Regions from separate parts of the Vogesella perlucida genome, predicted to be linked through region 2. Evidence: predicted binding sites of a transcription regulator. Region 2 holds the regulator's gene; the other holds the start of a gene.

Region 1 (8,354 bases), on a different contig from region 2:
ACGCCGGATAACCTGCACAAGTTCTATCTGGACTTGTCCGACCCGCGTTTCGAGTCCAGCCTGGCGGTATTCCATCAGCGCTTCTCCACCAATACCTGGCCGCAGTGGAAGCTGGCGCAGCCGTTCCGCTTCCTGGCGCACAACGGCGAGATCAACACCGTTCAGGGTAACCGCAACTGGGCCCGTGCGCGCGAACGCATCATGACCTCGCCGCACATCGATATGGACGCCATTCGCCCTATCGTGCAAACCGACGGCTCCGACTCCATGAGCCTGGACAATATGCTGGAAGGCCTGCTGATGGGCGGCATTCCGCTATTCCGTGCGCTGCGCCTGTTGGTGCCGCCGGCATGGCAGAACGTGGACTCCACCGATAAAGACCTGCGTGCCTTCTACGAATTCAACTCCATGCACATGGAGCCCTGGGACGGCCCGGCCGGTATCGTACTGACCGACGGCCGCTACGCCGGCTGTATGCTGGACCGTAACGGCCTGCGCCCGGCGCGCTGGGTGCTGACCAAAGACAATATCCTTACCATCGCTTCCGAAGTGGGCGTCTGGGACTACAAGCCGGAAGACGTGGTGAAAAAAGGCCGCGTGAAGCCGGGCCAGCTGTTTGCTGCCGACCTGCAAACCGGCGAGATCCTGTACCCGGAAGACATCGATGCACAGCTGAAGTCGGCCAAACCGTACCGCCAGTGGATCAAGGACGCCGGCTCGCGCCTGGAGCTGTCCATCGAGGACGATGCCGGTCTGGAAGCGTGGCCGAAAGACCAGCTGCTGACCTACCAGAAGCTGTTCAACATCAGCTTTGAAGAGCGCGACCAGATCCTGCGCGTGCTGGCAGAAGACGGCCAGGAAGCCGTGGGCTCCATGGGCGATGACACCCCGATGGCCGTGCTCAGCCAGAAGGTACGTTCGCCGTTTGACTACCTGCGCCAGCAGTTTGCCCAGGTGACCAACCCGCCGATCGACCCGATCCGCGAAGCCATCGTGATGTCGCTGAACACCGTATTCGGCCCCGAGCGCAATATGTTCGAGGAAACCGCCGAGCACGCCAAGCGCCTGGAAGTGCGCAGCCCGGTGTTGTCGCGCGAGAAGTTCATCCGCATCACCACGCGTACCGAGCCGTACCTTAAAGCCACCACTTTCGACCTGTGTTTCGACCCGGCTGAACGCACACTGCAACAGGCCATCGAGCGCCTGGCCGCGCACGTGGTGGAAGCTGTACAGGAAGGTACCGTTATTGTGGTGCTGTCCGACCGCACCATTGCGGCCAACCGCCTGCCGATCCCGGCACTGTTTGCCGTTGGCGCGGTGCATCACGCGCTGATCGACGCCGGCCTGCGCTGCAAGTCCAACATCATTGCCGAAACCGGCACCGTGCGTGACCCGCACCAGATGGCCTGTCTGCTGGGCTACGGTGCGACCGCCGTTTACCCGTACCTGGCTTACCAGACTATCGTGGACCTGGTGGCCACCGGTGACGTGAGCCTGCGCGTGAACGAGGCGCTGCAGCATTATCGCAAAGGCATCAACAAGGGCCTGATGAAAGTGCTGTCCAAGATGGGTATTTCCACCATCGCCAGCTACCGTGGTGCCCAGTTGTTCGAAGGCATCGGCTTGCATGAAGACCTGGTGAAGCTGTGCCTGAAGGGGACGGTGTCGCGTATTTCCGGCGCCAGCTTCGAGGACTTCGAAGAAGACCAGAAGCTGCTGTCGCGCCTGGCATTCAACCCGATGCGCCCGGTGACCCACGGTGGCCTGCTGAAATACGTGCACGGTGAGGAATACCACGCCTACAACCCGGACGTGGTGATGACGCTGCAAAAAGCGGTACAGAACACCGACTACGACGCTTACAAACAGTACGCCGAGCTGGTGAACACCCGCCCTGTGGCCATGTTCCGCGACCTGATGCAGCTGAATTTTGAAGGCGTGACACCGATTGCCATCGACGAAGTAGAGCCGGTGGAAAGCATCCTCAAGCGCTTTGACTCTGCCGGTATGTCGCTGGGCGCGCTGTCGCCAGAAGCGCACGAAGCCATGGCGACCGCCATGAACCGCCTGGGTGGCCGCTCGAACTCCGGCGAAGGTGGCGAAGACCCGGCGCGTTACGGCACCGAGAAGATGTCCAAGATCAAGCAGGTGGCGTCCGGCCGTTTCGGCGTAACGCCGCACTATCTGGTGAACGCCGAGGTACTGCAGATCAAGGTAGCCCAGGGTGCCAAACCAGGCGAAGGCGGCCAACTACCGGGCGACAAAGTGTCCCCGCTGATTGCCAAGCTGCGTTGCTCCAAGCCAGGTATCAGCCTGATCTCGCCGCCGCCGCACCACGATATTTACTCCATCGAAGATCTGGCCCAGCTGATTTTCGATTTGAAGCAAGTGAACCCTAAAGCGCTGGTGTCGGTAAAACTGGTGGCCGAGCCAGGCGTGGGCACCATTGCCGCCGGTGTGGCCAAGGCCTATGCCGACCTGATTACCATCTCCGGTTACGACGGTGGTACCGGTGCCAGCCCGCTAACCAGCGTGAAATACGCCGGTAGCCCGTGGGAGCTGGGCCTGACCGAGGCACAGCAGGTACTGCGTGCCAACGGCCTGCGCGGCCGCGTACGGGTACAAACCGACGGTGGTCTGAAAACCGGCTTGGACGTGATCAAGGCGGCCATCATGGGTGCCGAGAGCTTCGGCTTTGGTACCGGCCCGATGGTCGCGCTGGGCTGCAAGTTCCTGCGTATCTGCCACCTGAATAACTGCGCCACCGGCGTGGCCACCCAGGAAGTGAAGCTGCGTTCCAAGTACTTCATCGGTCTGCCGGAAATGGTGATGAACTACTTCCTGTTCATCGCACAGGAAACCCGCGAGTGGATGGCCAAGCTGGGCGTGCGCAATATGGAAGAGCTGATCGGCCGCATGGAGATGCTCACCCTGCAGGACGGCAAGACCAGCAAGCAGCAGCGTCTGGACCTGTCGCCGCTGCTGTCGCAAGGCACCGTGCCGGACAGCGTGCCACGCTTCTGCGTGAGCGACTCCAACCCGTCCTTCGACAAGGGCGAGCTGGCCGAGCAGATCCTGGTAGATGCACTGCCGGCGATCAACAACAAGCAGATGCTGGAGTTGAACTACCCGATCGAGAACATTCACCGCTCCATTGGCGCCCGCCTGTCTGGCGAAATCGCCCGTGTACACGGTGCAGCCGGTCTGCCGTTTGGCTGCCTCAAGGTGAAGTTCACCGGCTCCGCCGGCCAGAGCTTTGGCGTGTGGAACGCGCCGGGCCTGCACCTGGAGCTGGAAGGCGATGCCAACGACTACGTGGGCAAAGGCATGGCGGGTGGCCGCGTGACCATCTACCCGCCAAAAGGCGCTGCGTACCAGTCGGACGAGTCCATCATCATCGGTAACACCTGCCTGTACGGCGCCACCGGTGGCCAGCTGTTTGCAGCGGGTGTGGCGGGCGAGCGCTTTGCCGTGCGTAACTCCGGCGCCCTGGCGGTGATCGAAGGCGCGGGCGACCACTGCTGCGAATACATGACCGGCGGTAGCGTGATTGTGCTGGGCGAGACAGGCTACAACTTTGGTGCCGGCATGACCGGGGGCTTTGCCTTCGTGTACGACCGTGCCGAGAAGTTTGCCTACCGTTTCAACAACGAGCTGGTGGATATCAACCTGATCAACGGTGAAGCGATGGGCATGTACCGCGCCTACCTGCTGGAGAAAATCGCCAAGCACGTGGAGCTGACCGGCTCGGAAACCGGCCGCGCCATGCTGGAGAACTTCGACGATTACGTCGACTACTTCTGGCTGGTGAAGCCTAAAGCGGCCAAGCTGGAAAGCCTGCTGAAAGACTGATAGGGACGGGCGGGTTGGTCCGCCCCTTGATAGCAATAAAAGCACCTTGCGGCCAACGTTGGCCGCAGGGGCAAAGGACAAGTGATCATGGGTGACGTTTTCCAGTTCATGAAGCTCTCGCGCAACCCGGGCGACAAAGTAGAAGTTGCCGTGCGCAAGATCGAATTCAAAGAGATTTATACCCCGCTGCACGCGGTAGACGCGGGTGAGCAGGCAGGCCGCTGCCTGTCCTGTGGCAACCCCTACTGCGAGTGGGAATGCCCGGTGCACAACTACATCCCCAACTGGCTGAAGCTGGTGAAGGAAGGCAAGCTGTTTGAGGCGGCCGAGATGTCGCACAAGACCAATAGCCTGCCGGAAATCTGCGGCCGCGTGTGCCCGCAAGACCGTTTGTGCGAAGGCGCGTGCACGCTGGAGCAGGGTGGCTTTGGCGCCGTGACCATCGGTAGTGTAGAAAAATTCATCACCGATGAAGCCTACAAAGCCGGCTGGCGCCCGGATATGTCCAAAGTGGTGTGGACTGACAAAAAAGTGGCCATCATCGGCGCCGGCCCGGCTGGCTTGGCCTGTGCCGACGTGCTGGTACGCAATGGCGTGCGCCCGGTGGTGTTTGACCGCTACGAAGAAATCGGCGGCCTGCTCACCTTCGGCATCCCCGAGTTCAAGCTGGAAAAGAGCGTGGTGAAGCGTCGCCGCGAGATCATGGAAGGCATGGGCGTCGAGTTCCGCCTCAATACCGAAATCGGCCGCGATGTGGAAATCGAAGACCTGCTGGCGCAGTACGACGCCGTATTCATGGGCATGGGCGCCTACAAGTACATGAAGGGCGGGTTTGAAGGTGAAAACCTGCCGGGCGTACTGGAAGCGCTACCGTTCCTGATCAACAACGTGCGCCAGTGCCTGGATACCCTGCCAGCTGGCGATGCACCGCTGTCCATGGCGGGCAAGCGTGTAGTGGTGCTGGGTGGTGGTGACACCGCCATGGACTGCAACCGCACCTCCATCCGCCAGGGCGCCAGCAAGGTGATCTGCGCCTATCGCCGTGACGAGGCCAATATGCCGGGTTCCAAGCGCGAGGTGGCCAACGCCAAGGAAGAGGGCGTGGCGTTCCTGTGGAACCGCCAGCCTATGGGCGTAGAGCAGGCCGCCGATGGCAGCTTGCGCCTGAAACTGGCCGAAACCCGCCTGGGTGCGCCAGACGCTAAAGGCCGTCGTAATGCCGAAATCGTGCCTGGCAGCGAAGAAGTGATCGAGTGCGACCACGTCATCGTCGCCTTCGGCTTCCAGGTAGAAGCTGCCAGCTGGTTCGAGCGCCAGGGCATTGCCAGCAATGCACAGGGCCGTACCGTGGCCCCGGCCAATGGCCACTTCAAGCACCAGACCAGCAACCCGAAAATCTTCGCCGGTGGCGACCAGGTGCGCGGTGCCGATCTGGTGGTGCGCGCGGTATTCGAAGGCCGTCAGGCCGCAGAAGGCATGCTGTCCTACCTGCAAGTCTGGTAAGCCCTGCGCGGCTTCGCGCTGTATTACCCAACCCCTCTTGCCTGGCAAGAGGGGTTTTTCGTTTGTCAGGGCCATGCCAGCACCATGCCGCTGACAAAATCTTGCGGCACCCCCTCTTGAAAAGCGGCTATGCCGTCCCTATGATTAGCACTCGTCAGGGCAGAGTGCTAATGCACCTGTCCGCTATCGCTGAATTGATAGGTAATCATCTTTCAACAGCCACTGCTATTAGGAGAGTCAAATGGCAATTCGTCCTCTGCACGATCGTGTTGTTATCAAGCGCCTCGAGGCTGAAGAAAAAACCGCCTCCGGCATCGTTCTGCCGGGCGCCGCAGCTGAAAAACCAGACATGGGTGAAGTGGTTGCCGTAGGCAACGGCAAGATCCTGGAAAACGGCGAACGCCGTGCGCTGGAGCTGAAAGTTGGCGACAAGGTTATCTTCGGCAAGTATTCCGGCCAAACCGTCAAGGTTGACGGTGATGAGCTCCTCGTTATGCGCGAGGAAGACGTGATGGGCATCGTTGAGTAATCCGGGCCGCATCCCTCTTATCAAACTGATTCTGGAGAATTTCAAGCATGGCAGCTAAAGACGTACGCTTCGGCGATTCCGCCCGCGCAAAAATGGTAGTGGGTGTCAACATTCTGGCTGACGCCGTTAAAGTGACCCTGGGCCCGAAAGGCCGCAACGTGGTGCTGGACCGCTCGTTCGGCGCCCCGACCATCACCAAGGATGGCGTATCCGTGGCCAAAGAAATCGAATTGAAAGACAAGTTCGAAAACATGGGCGCCCAGATGGTGAAAGAAGTCGCTTCCAAGACTTCCGACGTTGCCGGTGACGGTACCACCACCGCTACCGTACTGGCCCAAGCTATCGTGCACGAAGGCATGAAGTTCGTGACTGCCGGCATGAACCCGATGGACCTGAAGCGCGGCATCGACAAAGCCGTTATCTCGCTGGTAGGCGAGATCGCCAAGATCGCCAAGCCTTGCGCCACCACCAAGGAAATCGCCCAGGTAGGCTCCATCTCCGCCAACTCCGATAGCGATATCGGCGAAATCATTGCTACCGCAATGGAAAAAGTCGGCAAAGAAGGCGTGATCACCGTTGAAGACGGCAAATCGCTGCAAAACGAGCTGGATGTGGTAGAAGGCATGCAGTTCGACCGCGGCTACCTGTCCCCATACTTCATCAACAACCAGGAAAAACAGATTGCCGCACTGGATAATCCGTTCATCCTGCTGTTCGACAAGAAAATCTCCAACATCCGCGACCTGCTGCCTGTACTGGAGCAAGTCGCCAAGTCCGGCCGCCCGCTGCTGATCATTGCTGAAGACGTAGAAGGCGAAGCGCTGGCTACCCTGGTAGTGAACACCATCCGTGGCATCCTGAAAGTCGTTGCCGTGAAAGCCCCGGGCTTTGGCGACCGTCGCAAGGCCATGCTGCAAGACATCGCTACCCTGACCGGCGGCACCGTGATTGCAGAAGAAGTGGGCCTGACCCTGGAAAAAGTGACCCTGGACATGCTGGGCCAAGCCAAGCGTGTTGAAGTGGGTAAAGAAAACTCCACCATCATCGATGGCGCAGGCGATGCCGCACTGATCCAGGCGCGTGTTGCCGAGATCCGTCAGCAAATCGAAGCCGCCACTTCCGACTACGATCGTGAAAAACTGCAAGAGCGCGTGGCCAAGCTGGCCGGCGGTGTTGCCGTGATCAAGGTTGGCGCTGCGACCGAAGTGGAAATGAAAGAGAAGAAAGCCCGCGTGGAAGACGCGCTGCACGCTACCCGTGCGGCAGTGGAAGAAGGCGTGGTACCTGGTGGTGGTGTGGCCCTGCTGCGCGCTCGTTCTACCCTGGCCGATCTGGAAACTGCCAACGCCGACCAGGCTGCTGGCGTGAAGATCGTGCTGAAAGCCATCGAAGCCCCGCTGCGCCAGATCGTGCAGAACGCCGGTGACGAGCCATCCGTGGTAGTGAACAAGGTGCTGGAAGGCAAAGGTAACTTCGGTTACAACGCTGCCACTGGCGAATACGGCGACATGCTGGAAATGGGTGTACTGGATCCAGCCAAAGTTACCCGCTCCGCGCTGCAACACGCCGCTTCTGTAGCTGGCCTGATGCTGACCACCGACTGCATGGTAGCCGAGCTGCCGGAAGACAAGCCTGCCATGCCAGACATGAGCGGCATGGGTGGTATGGGTGGCATGGGCGGCATGATGTAAGCTGCCTCGCCCCTGCGAAGCCTGAACCCCGCGCCACGGCGCGGGGTTTTTCTATGCGGCAAAACAATGCGGCCAACCTGTCACCGGGTTGGCCGCATTGTTTTGCCCGCTCAGTCTGGCACAATGCCGGCTTTATCTTGTGGAGCGTCAACATGAAACGATCAGATTTGCTCAAGGCGCTGGACGGCAAGCTGGAGCCATGGCGCTTCAAGGACTATGCCCCCAACGGTCTGCAAGTAGAAGGCTGCGACGAGATCCGCCGTGTGGTCACCGGCGTCACCGCATCGCAAGCGTTGATTGATGAAGCTATCCGCTTGCAAGCCGATGCCATTCTGGTGCACCACGGTTATTTCTGGAAAAGCGAGGCGGCAGCCATTACCGGTATTAAGCGCCAGCGTATCGCGGCGTTGCTGCATAGCAACATCAACCTGTTTGCCTACCACCTGCCGCTGGATGCACACCCGGCGCTGGGCAATAACGCCCAGCTGGGCCAGGTGTTGGGTATGCAGAATGCGGCGCCGTCGCTGACCGAACCATTGATCTGGACCGGCGAGCTCCCCCAGCGCCTGACGGCGGAGGCGCTGAGCGCACACGTTGGCCGCAGCCTGGGGCGGGAAGCCTTGTTACTAGGGGACAAGGCGCGTAGCGTGCAGCGCGTGGCCTGGTGTACCGGTGGGGCGCAGGGTTATTTCGAACAAGCCATCGCTTTGGGCGTGGATGTGTTCATTACTGGCGAAGTGTCTGAGCAAAATCAGCATTTGGCTAATGAAACAGGCGTA
Region 2 (8,354 bases):
GTTCGATTTTACGCCCTGCAGTACGGTGGACAGGCGCTCCAGGCCCATACCGGTATCCACGGACGGTTTCGGCAGCGGGTGCAGGGTGCCGGTTTCGTCGCGGTTAAATTGCATGAACACGTTATTCCAGATTTCCATGTAGCGGTCGCCGTCTTCGTCCGGGCTGCCTGGAGGACCGCCGGCCACGCTTGGACCGTGGTCATAGAAAATCTCGGTACACGGGCCACACGGGCCGGTGTCGCCCATGGTCCAGAAGTTGTCGGACGCGTACGGTGCGCCTTTGTTGTCGCCAATGCGCACGATCTTGTCGGCAGGCACGCCTACCACTTTGTGCCAGATGTCGTACGCTTCGTCATCGCTGGCGTACACGGTCACCATCAGCTTGTCTTTGGGCAGGTTCAGCCACTGTTCGCCGGTGAGGAATTCCCAGGCAAAGGTGATGGCGTCGTGCTTGAAGTAGTCGCCAAAGCTGAAGTTGCCCAGCATTTCAAAGAAAGTGTGGTGGCGGGCGGTGTAGCCCACGTTTTCCAGGTCGTTGTGCTTGCCGCCGGCGCGCAGGCATTTCTGGCTGGTGGTGGCGCGGGTGTAGTCGCGTTTTTCAAAGCCCAGGAACAGGTCTTTGAACTGTACCATGCCGGCCACGGTGAACATCAGGGTAGGGTCGTTGCCCGGAATCAGGCTGCTGGACGGGACAACCTGGTGATTTTTGGAAGCAAAAAAGTCCAGAAACTTCTGGCGAATGGCGGAGGTTTTCATGATTTATGGGTCGTATTGGGTCGGATTCTGAAAACGGCGACACGCGACGCGTGAATATCGGTCGATTGTGGCAACTGCGCACCGTGCTGGCAAGCCTTGCGGCCAACCTTGTGCACGGCGGGGCGCATTTTCGGCTGCTGCCGGTGTGTGGCTGGCCGTGCGCTATGTTGGCCACAGCGGGTGGCGGGTGCGCTTATCGAAGCAGCGCTGGCTGACTAGCTTTGTGCATCGTCATCCGGCCATTCGTCACAGCCTTTGATGACTTGCCGGATGGTATCCATGCCAAAGCCGCGGCTGGCCAGAAAACGCATCTGTTTGGCGCGCCCGGCGGCATCGCTGGCGGGTTGGCCGAATTTGCGCAGCCACTGGCTGCGTGCGGTGGCCAGGTCGTTGTGGCTGGACAGGGTCTGCTTGATGGTGTCGCTGTCTACGCCACGTTCGCGCATTTCCATGGCCACGCGGCGGCTGCCGTACTTGCGGCTGCGGCTGTCGGCAAACTGTTCGGCAAAGCGGGCGTCGCTTTGCCAGCGGCTGGCGGCCAGCTCGTCCAGCAGGGCGTCCACTTCTTCTGCGTTTTCTGCAAAAGGCGAAAGCCGCCGCTTCAGCTCCAGCCGCGTATATTCGCGGCGGGACAGAAGGTCGACGGCTCTTGCCTTCAGGCTTTTGCCCGGTTTTTCCATCAGGCGTCGAAGGTGTCGTCCAGCAGCTCTTCGTCTGCGTCCGGCTTGCCTTCGGTAATTTCTACCTTGATACCCACGGCTTCGCGGATTTTGCGCTCGATTTCCTGGGCAATGGCCGGGTTGGATTTCAGCCATTCGCGGGTGTTGTCCTTGCCCTGGCCGATTTTCTGGCCGTTGTAGGCGTACCAGGCGCCGGATTTGTCGATAAAGCCGTGCTCTACGCCCAGCTCGATGATTTCGCCCTCGCGGCTGATGCCTTCACCGTACAGGATGTCAAAGCCGGCTTGCTTGAACGGTGGCGATACCTTGTTTTTCACCACTTTCACGCGGGTTTCGTTACCGATGATTTCTTCGCCTTTCTTGATACCGCCAATGCGGCGGATATCCATACGTACCGAGGCGTAGAATTTCAGGGCGTTACCGCCAGTGGTGGTTTCCGGGCTGCCGAACATCACGCCGATCTTCATGCGGATCTGGTTGATGAACACCACCAGGGTGTTGGTGCGCTTGATGTTGCCGGTGAGTTTGCGCAGTGCCTGGCTCATCAGGCGGGCTTGCAAGCCCACGTGGCTGTCGCCCATTTCGCCTTCGATTTCGGCTTTGGGAACCAGGGCAGCTACCGAGTCCACAATGATGACATCCACGCCGCCGGAGCGTACCAGCATGTCGCAGATTTCCAGTGCCTGTTCACCGGTGTCCGGCTGCGAGATCAGCAGGTCTTCTACCGATACGCCCAGTTTTTGTGCGTATTGCGGGTCCAGCGCGTTTTCGGCATCGATATAGGCGCAGGTACCACCCAGTTTTTGTGCTTCGGCAACCACCTGCAGACACAGCGTGGTTTTACCGGACGATTCCGGGCCGTAGATTTCCACCACACGGCCACGCGGCAGGCCACCCACACCCAGTGCCAGGTCCAGGCCCAGCGAGCCGGTGCTGATGACTTGCAGGTTTTCGGTGATCTGGTTGTCGCTCATGCGCATGATCGAGCCTTTGCCGAACTGCTTTTCAATTTGCGCCAGCGCTGCACTCAGCGCCTTGCTTTTGTCTTCGGAACGCTCTGCCATGCTTGCTCCATTCATTCAACGGGGTGGATAACGATTCAGCTTTTGATTATGTACGTTTTCATCTGGCCTGCCAAATAAAAACGACAGGCAGCGATGCATGCGCGCCACAGCGCTGTGGCGGTGATGAATACAATCAGCGGATTATCGCACAAAAGGCGGCGCGACCAAGCCGGCGGGCGCGCCGCCAGGCTGTGATGCGGCAAAGCCTTTGGCTGGCGGGCAAGCTGTGACAGAATGGCAGCATGCTGAACGATCGCACTCAACATTTGCTCAAGGTGCTGGTAGAGCGTTATATCGCCGATGGCCAGCCTGTGGCGTCCAAAACCCTGGCCACGGTGTCGGGGCTGGAGCTGTCGTCGGCGTCCATCCGCAATATGCTGGCCGACCTGGAAGGGCTGGGGCTGATTGCCTCACCGCATACCTCGGCCGGGCGCGTGCCTACGCCGCGTGGCTACCGTCTGTTTGTCGACCGCCTGTTGACCGTGCAACAGCTGACCGAGCCTGCCGTGGCCGAGCTGCGGCATACGCTGCAGCCGGACAGCCCCAAACGGGTCGTGAAGGCAGCGTCGCAGCTGCTGGCCGAGCTGACGCAGTTTGCCGGCGTGGTGATGACGCCGCAGCGCGCCGATGCCGCGTTTCGCCAGGTGGAGTTTTTGCGCCTGTCCGAGCGGCGGGTGTTGCTGATTCTGGTGACGCTGGAAGGCGATGTGCAAAACCACCTGTTCAATACCGCACGCGACTACAGCGGCAGTGAGCTGATCGAAGCGGCCAACTTCCTGAACCAGCATTACGCAGGGCAAGCACTGGGTGGCGTGGCCAGCCGGGTAGGGGAGGAGCTGCAGCAGCTGCGTGGCGATATTTCCGAGCTGATGCAGCTGGCCATCCAGTTTGGCCAGCAAGCGCTGCACGGTGGTGACGACCTGGTGATTAGCGGGCAGGGCAAGCTGCTGAACGTGAGCGATTTTTCCGGCGACCTGAACCGCCTGCGCGAGCTGTTCGATACCTTCCAGCGCAAGACCGAGCTGTTGCAGCTGCTGGAGCAAAGCCGCCGCGCCCCCGGCGTGAACCTTTTCATCGGCGACGAGTCCGGCGTGGTAACGCTGGACGACTGCAGCGTGGTGATTGCCCCGTACCGGCTAAACGGCCAGGTCGTGGGTGCGCTGGGCGTGGTAGGCCCCACCCGCATGGCCTACGAGCGGGTGATCCCGATTGTGGACATCACCGCGCGGCTGGTATCGAGTGCGCTGAATTTCAACGATTGACCCCCTGTGTCGCAGTGTGTTGGCTGCGGCCAACCTTGGTATTCCCCATGACTCTCCTGAAAACCCTGCTAGCCGTGACCAGCCTGCTGGCAGCCGGTGTTGCCCATGCCGACGTGGCGCTGCTGATGCGCCCGGACGTGCAACGCTATATCGACGAACAAGTTGCCACCGGCGAGCTGAGCCGTGCCGAGCTGGAAAGCGTGTTTGCCAATGTGGAGCTCAAGCCGAACATCATCGCCATTATGGATAAACCGTCCACGGCGCGGCCGTGGTACCAGTTTCGCCCCAGCTTTTATAACGACAAGCTGATGCAGGAGGGCGTAGCGTTCTGGCAGCAGCATGAAAGCACCCTGCAGAAGGCGGCTGATACCTACAAGGTGCCGCCGGAAATCATCGTGGCCATTATTGGTATCGAAACGCGCTACGGCCGTAATACTGGCGGCTTCCGTCTGGCCGATGCGTTGTCCACGCTGGCATTCGACTACCCGCGCCGTGCCGACTTCTTCCGCGCCGAGCTGTCCGAGTTTTTCCGCTTGGCGCGCAGCGAAAACGTCAACGCACTCACCCTCAAAGGCAGCTACGCCGGTGCCATGGGCCTGCCGCAGTTCATGCCGTCCAGCCACCGCAAGTGGGCGGTGGATTTTGATGGCGATGGCCACCGTGATATCTGGAACAACCCTGTCGATGCTATCGGTAGTGTGGCCAACTACTTCCGCGAGCACGGCTGGCTGGGCGGGGACGACGTGGTGGTACCGGCCGAGCTGGTACCCGGCACCGTGCCGGATGCGCTGGTGGCGGATAAATTCAACCTGCACTACACCGTGGCCGAGCTGAAAGCCCGTGGCGTCATGCCACAAGCGCCGGTGCGCGACGACGCGCTGGCCGTACTGGTGCCGCTGGAAGTGGCGCCGGGCGACACGCGCTACTGGCTGGGTCTCAATAATTTTTACACCATTACCCGCTACAACAAGAGCACCCTATACGCCATGGTCACGCACGAGCTGGCACAGGAAATGCGCGCACGCTTTGTGCAGGCGCGCATGGCTGCGGGCGCAGGGCAATAAGGTGCCAGGCCGCCGGAGCCAGTATGGCCAGCTGTGTACCGAGCGGCTGGCGGTTGCGCTGAAATAGTCGCCATACCCGGCGAATCCCTTTAGAATTCCGCGCCATGACCTATCAAGTTCTCGCCCGAAAGTGGCGCCCCAAGCGCTTTGCCGACCTGGTTGGCCAGGAGCACGTGGTACGCGCCCTGTCCAATGCGCTGAAAGAATCCCGCCTGCACCACGCCTACCTGCTGACCGGTACCCGTGGCGTGGGCAAAACCACCATCGCGCGTATTCTGGCCAAGAGCCTGAACTGCGAAACCGGCACCACGGCCGAGCCGTGTGGCGTGTGCCAGGCGTGCACCCAGATCGACGCAGGCCGTTTTGTGGACCTGCTGGAGATCGACGCCGCCTCCAATACCGGTATCGACAACATCCGCGAAGTGCTGGAAAACGCCCAGTACACCCCCACCATGGGGCGCTATAAGGTCTACATCATCGATGAAGTGCACATGCTGTCCAAAAGTGCCTTCAACGCCATGCTCAAGACGCTGGAAGAGCCGCCAGCGCACGTGAAATTCATCCTGGCCACCACCGACCCGCAAAAAGTGCCGGTAACGGTGCTGAGCCGCTGCCTGCAGTTCAGCCTGCGCAACATGACACCGCAGCAGGTAGCCGGCCACCTGGCACACATGCTGGATGTGGAAGGCATTGCCTACGACACCCCGGCGCTGGCCTTGCTGGGCCGTGCCGCCGCCGGCTCCATGCGCGACGCGCAATCGCTGCTGGACCAGGCCATTGCTTATGGCTTGGGCGAAGTGAAAGAAGACGGCGTACGTGCCATGCTGGGTGCCGTGGACAAGCGCTACCTGTTTGCCCTGCTGGACGCCCTGGCCGAGGCTGACGGCCCCCGCCTGGTGGGTGAGGTGGAAGCGTTGGCCGCACGCGGCATCGGTTTTGACAGCGCCCTGGCAGAGCTGGCCAGCCTGCTGCACCAGCTCGCGCTGGCGCAAACCGTGCCGGCCGCCATTGCCAGCGACGAGCCCGAGCGCGACGCCATTTTTGCCCTGGCCCAGCGCCTGGCCGCCGAAGACGTACAGCTGTATTACCAGATCGCCCTGCACGGCCGCCGTGACCTGGCGCTGGCGCCAGACGAACACGCCGGTTTCAGCATGAGCATGCTGCGCATGCTGGCCTTTCACCCGGTAAACGGCGGTGAAAGCGCTGCCCGCCCGCTGCCGGTAGCCCGCCCGCCGGTGCCTGCGGCCAACCCTGGTGCCAGTAGCGCAGCCTTGCCTGCCGGCGTATCACCAGCACGTGCCGCCTTGGCGCAGCTGGGTGGCAAGCCAGCCGAGCGCAGCCCTGCGGCCGCCGAAAAACCGGCTGCGCCCGAGCCGGAGCCCGAGCCCGCACGGCCCGCCCCCGCGGCGCCAGCCCGCCAGGCCCCGCCGCCTGAGCCCGCGCCGTGGGAGGAGCAGCCTGCTGCCGTGGTACCGTCGCCAGCGCCTGCCACTGCCCGCTCGCCAGCCCCCGTGCACGTGGAGCAGGTGCCGGACGAGGCTGATGACGACGCCGAGCCCGAAGTGCTGGATACCGCCATCGACAGCGACGACGAGCTACCCGCCTACGCCATGATGATGGACGAAGACCCGGGCGAGCTGGTGAGCGACACGCCGGTATTCGATGGCGACTGGGCCAGCCTGATTGGCCGCCTGGGCAACAAGCTGGGCGCCGCCCGCATGCTGGCGCAAAACGCCGCGCTGAAACACTGGGATGGCAAAGTATTCGAGCTGGCGGTGCCGGAAGGCTTTCGCACTATGGCCACGCGCGATTATCAGGACAAGTTGAAAAGCGTTCTGGGCGAGTATCTCGGCCAGAGCATTGAACTGAGGGTGTCAGTAGAGACCCTCGATATGGAGACCCCCGCCATGCGCGACGCACGCTTCAAGCGTGAGCAGCTGGCTGGTGCGCGTCAACACATGGAAAACGACCCGGTCGTACAGCAGCTGGTGCAGGAAATGGGCGCCATGCTGCTCGCCGAGACAGTACAACCCGTACAGGAGTAGAAACAATGTTTGGTAAAGCCGGTATCGCAGGCCTGATGAAACAGGCGCAGCAAATGCAGGAAAACATGAAAAAGGCGCAAGAAGAACTGGCGCAAATCGACGTAGAAGGCCAGGCGGGTAACGGCCTGGTAAAAGTGGTGATGAGCTGCGCGCACGTTACCCGCCGTGTCATCATCAGCGACGATTTGCTGGCCGATGCCAAGGAAGACAAAGACATGCTGGAAGACCTGATCGCCGCTGCGTTTAACGACGCCAGCCGCAAGGCCGAAGCCACTTCGTCCGAGCGCATGTCCGGCTTTACTGCTGGCATGAACCTGCCGGCCGGCATGAAGCTGCCGTTCTGACCGCTTGATGACCTGAAAGGTTGGCCGCAGGCTGCTGCTTGCGGCCAACCTTTTTTACTGGAGCGCCCATGAAAAACCCGCCCTCGCTCGACCAGCTGATAGCGGCGCTGAAAGTCCTGCCCGGCGTCGGCCCCAAATCCGCGCAGCGCATGGCGTTTCACCTGCTGCAAAAAGACCGTGGCGGTGCCGACAAGCTGGCGCGGGCGCTGGATCACGCGCTGCTGAACCTGCGCCATTGCCAGCGCTGCCATACCTTTAGCGAAAGCCCGCTGTGCAATGTATGCGCCGACGCCGAGCGCCGGCAGGACCTGCTGTGCGTGGTGGAAATGCCGGCTGATCTGCTGATGCTGGAGCAGACGCGCTGCTACGACGGCCTGTACTTTGTGCTGATGGGGCGCCTGTCGCCCATGGACGGTATCGGCCCCAAGGATATCGACTTGGAAAAACTGATCGCCCGTGCCGTGGATGGCGTGGTGGAGGAGGTGATCATTGCCACCAACTTTACCGCCGAAGGTGAGGTCACCGCGCACCTGATCAGCGAGATGCTGCAGGCGCACGGCCTGCGCGTCAGCCGCATCGCCCGTGGCATGCCGGTGGGGGGCGAGCTGGAGAACGTCGACCCGGGCACGCTGGCCCAGGCCATGTACGAGCGGCGCAGTGTGAGCTAGGCGGCCAGTACCTGCTAGCAAAAAGCCTGCCCTGCGGGGTAATGCCAGTCAGTTAAGAGAGTATGCCTGGCCGTCAAGTAAAAGGGCGTGGGTGCGGCACCCCATCCCGTTGGCGCGAGCCGGTCAAAATGGTGCGCCCCAGGGTTGTGCTGAGCGAATCGAAGATTCGCACGCGCAAGACGCCGATTTGTTTGAGTCCCGAGCCGTTAGCGATCTGCGTGCAAATCTTTGATTTGCTCAGCGATGTGAGTTCGGCGGCGCCTGGGGCGTGCCATTTTGGACGGGGTTTCGAGCAGCCCCGGGTTGCGGGGTCTGCGTGCGAATCTTTGATTCGCTCAGCGATAGAAAAGGGGGCGGCAATCCGCCCCCTTTCCCGTCTTATTCCCTCGCGACGCTGCGCTTGCCTCGCTCGGTCACGGGCGGAACCGGCACTTAAACATCGTCCGCATCGCGGACACAAAAGCACGCCTG

What was found. Region 2 encodes HrcA, which represses chaperone genes, less so after heat shock. Its sites were predicted from a motif close to ATTAGCACTCGNNNNNNNCGAGTGCTAAT; they were not measured.
Region 1: groES (co-chaperone GroES) is a predicted target of HrcA. The motif match lies at 5,499-5,527, and genes of this name have one in related genera.

Annotation. Positions count from the first base shown of each region.
Region 1 covers NZ_CEETRO010000004.1:162,733-171,086, forward strand. The annotation lists gene gltB (glutamate synthase large subunit) at 1-3,852, shown strand, start outside; gene ACZ9XP_RS07430 (FAD-dependent oxidoreductase) at 3,940-5,355, shown strand; gene groES (co-chaperone GroES) at 5,597-5,884, shown strand; gene groL (chaperonin GroEL) at 5,932-7,575, shown strand; gene ACZ9XP_RS07445 (Nif3-like dinuclear metal center hexameric protein) at 7,728-8,354, shown strand, end outside.
Region 2 covers NZ_CEETRO010000002.1:187,369-195,722, forward strand. The annotation lists gene alaS (alanine--tRNA ligase) at 1-756, opposite strand, end outside; gene recX (recombination regulator RecX) at 972-1,436, opposite strand; gene recA (recombinase RecA) at 1,436-2,500, opposite strand; gene hrcA (heat-inducible transcriptional repressor HrcA) at 2,743-3,762, shown strand; gene mltB (lytic murein transglycosylase B) at 3,810-4,826, shown strand; gene dnaX (DNA polymerase III subunit gamma/tau) at 4,931-6,871, shown strand; gene ACZ9XP_RS03535 (YbaB/EbfC family nucleoid-associated protein) at 6,877-7,215, shown strand; gene recR (recombination mediator RecR) at 7,284-7,883, shown strand.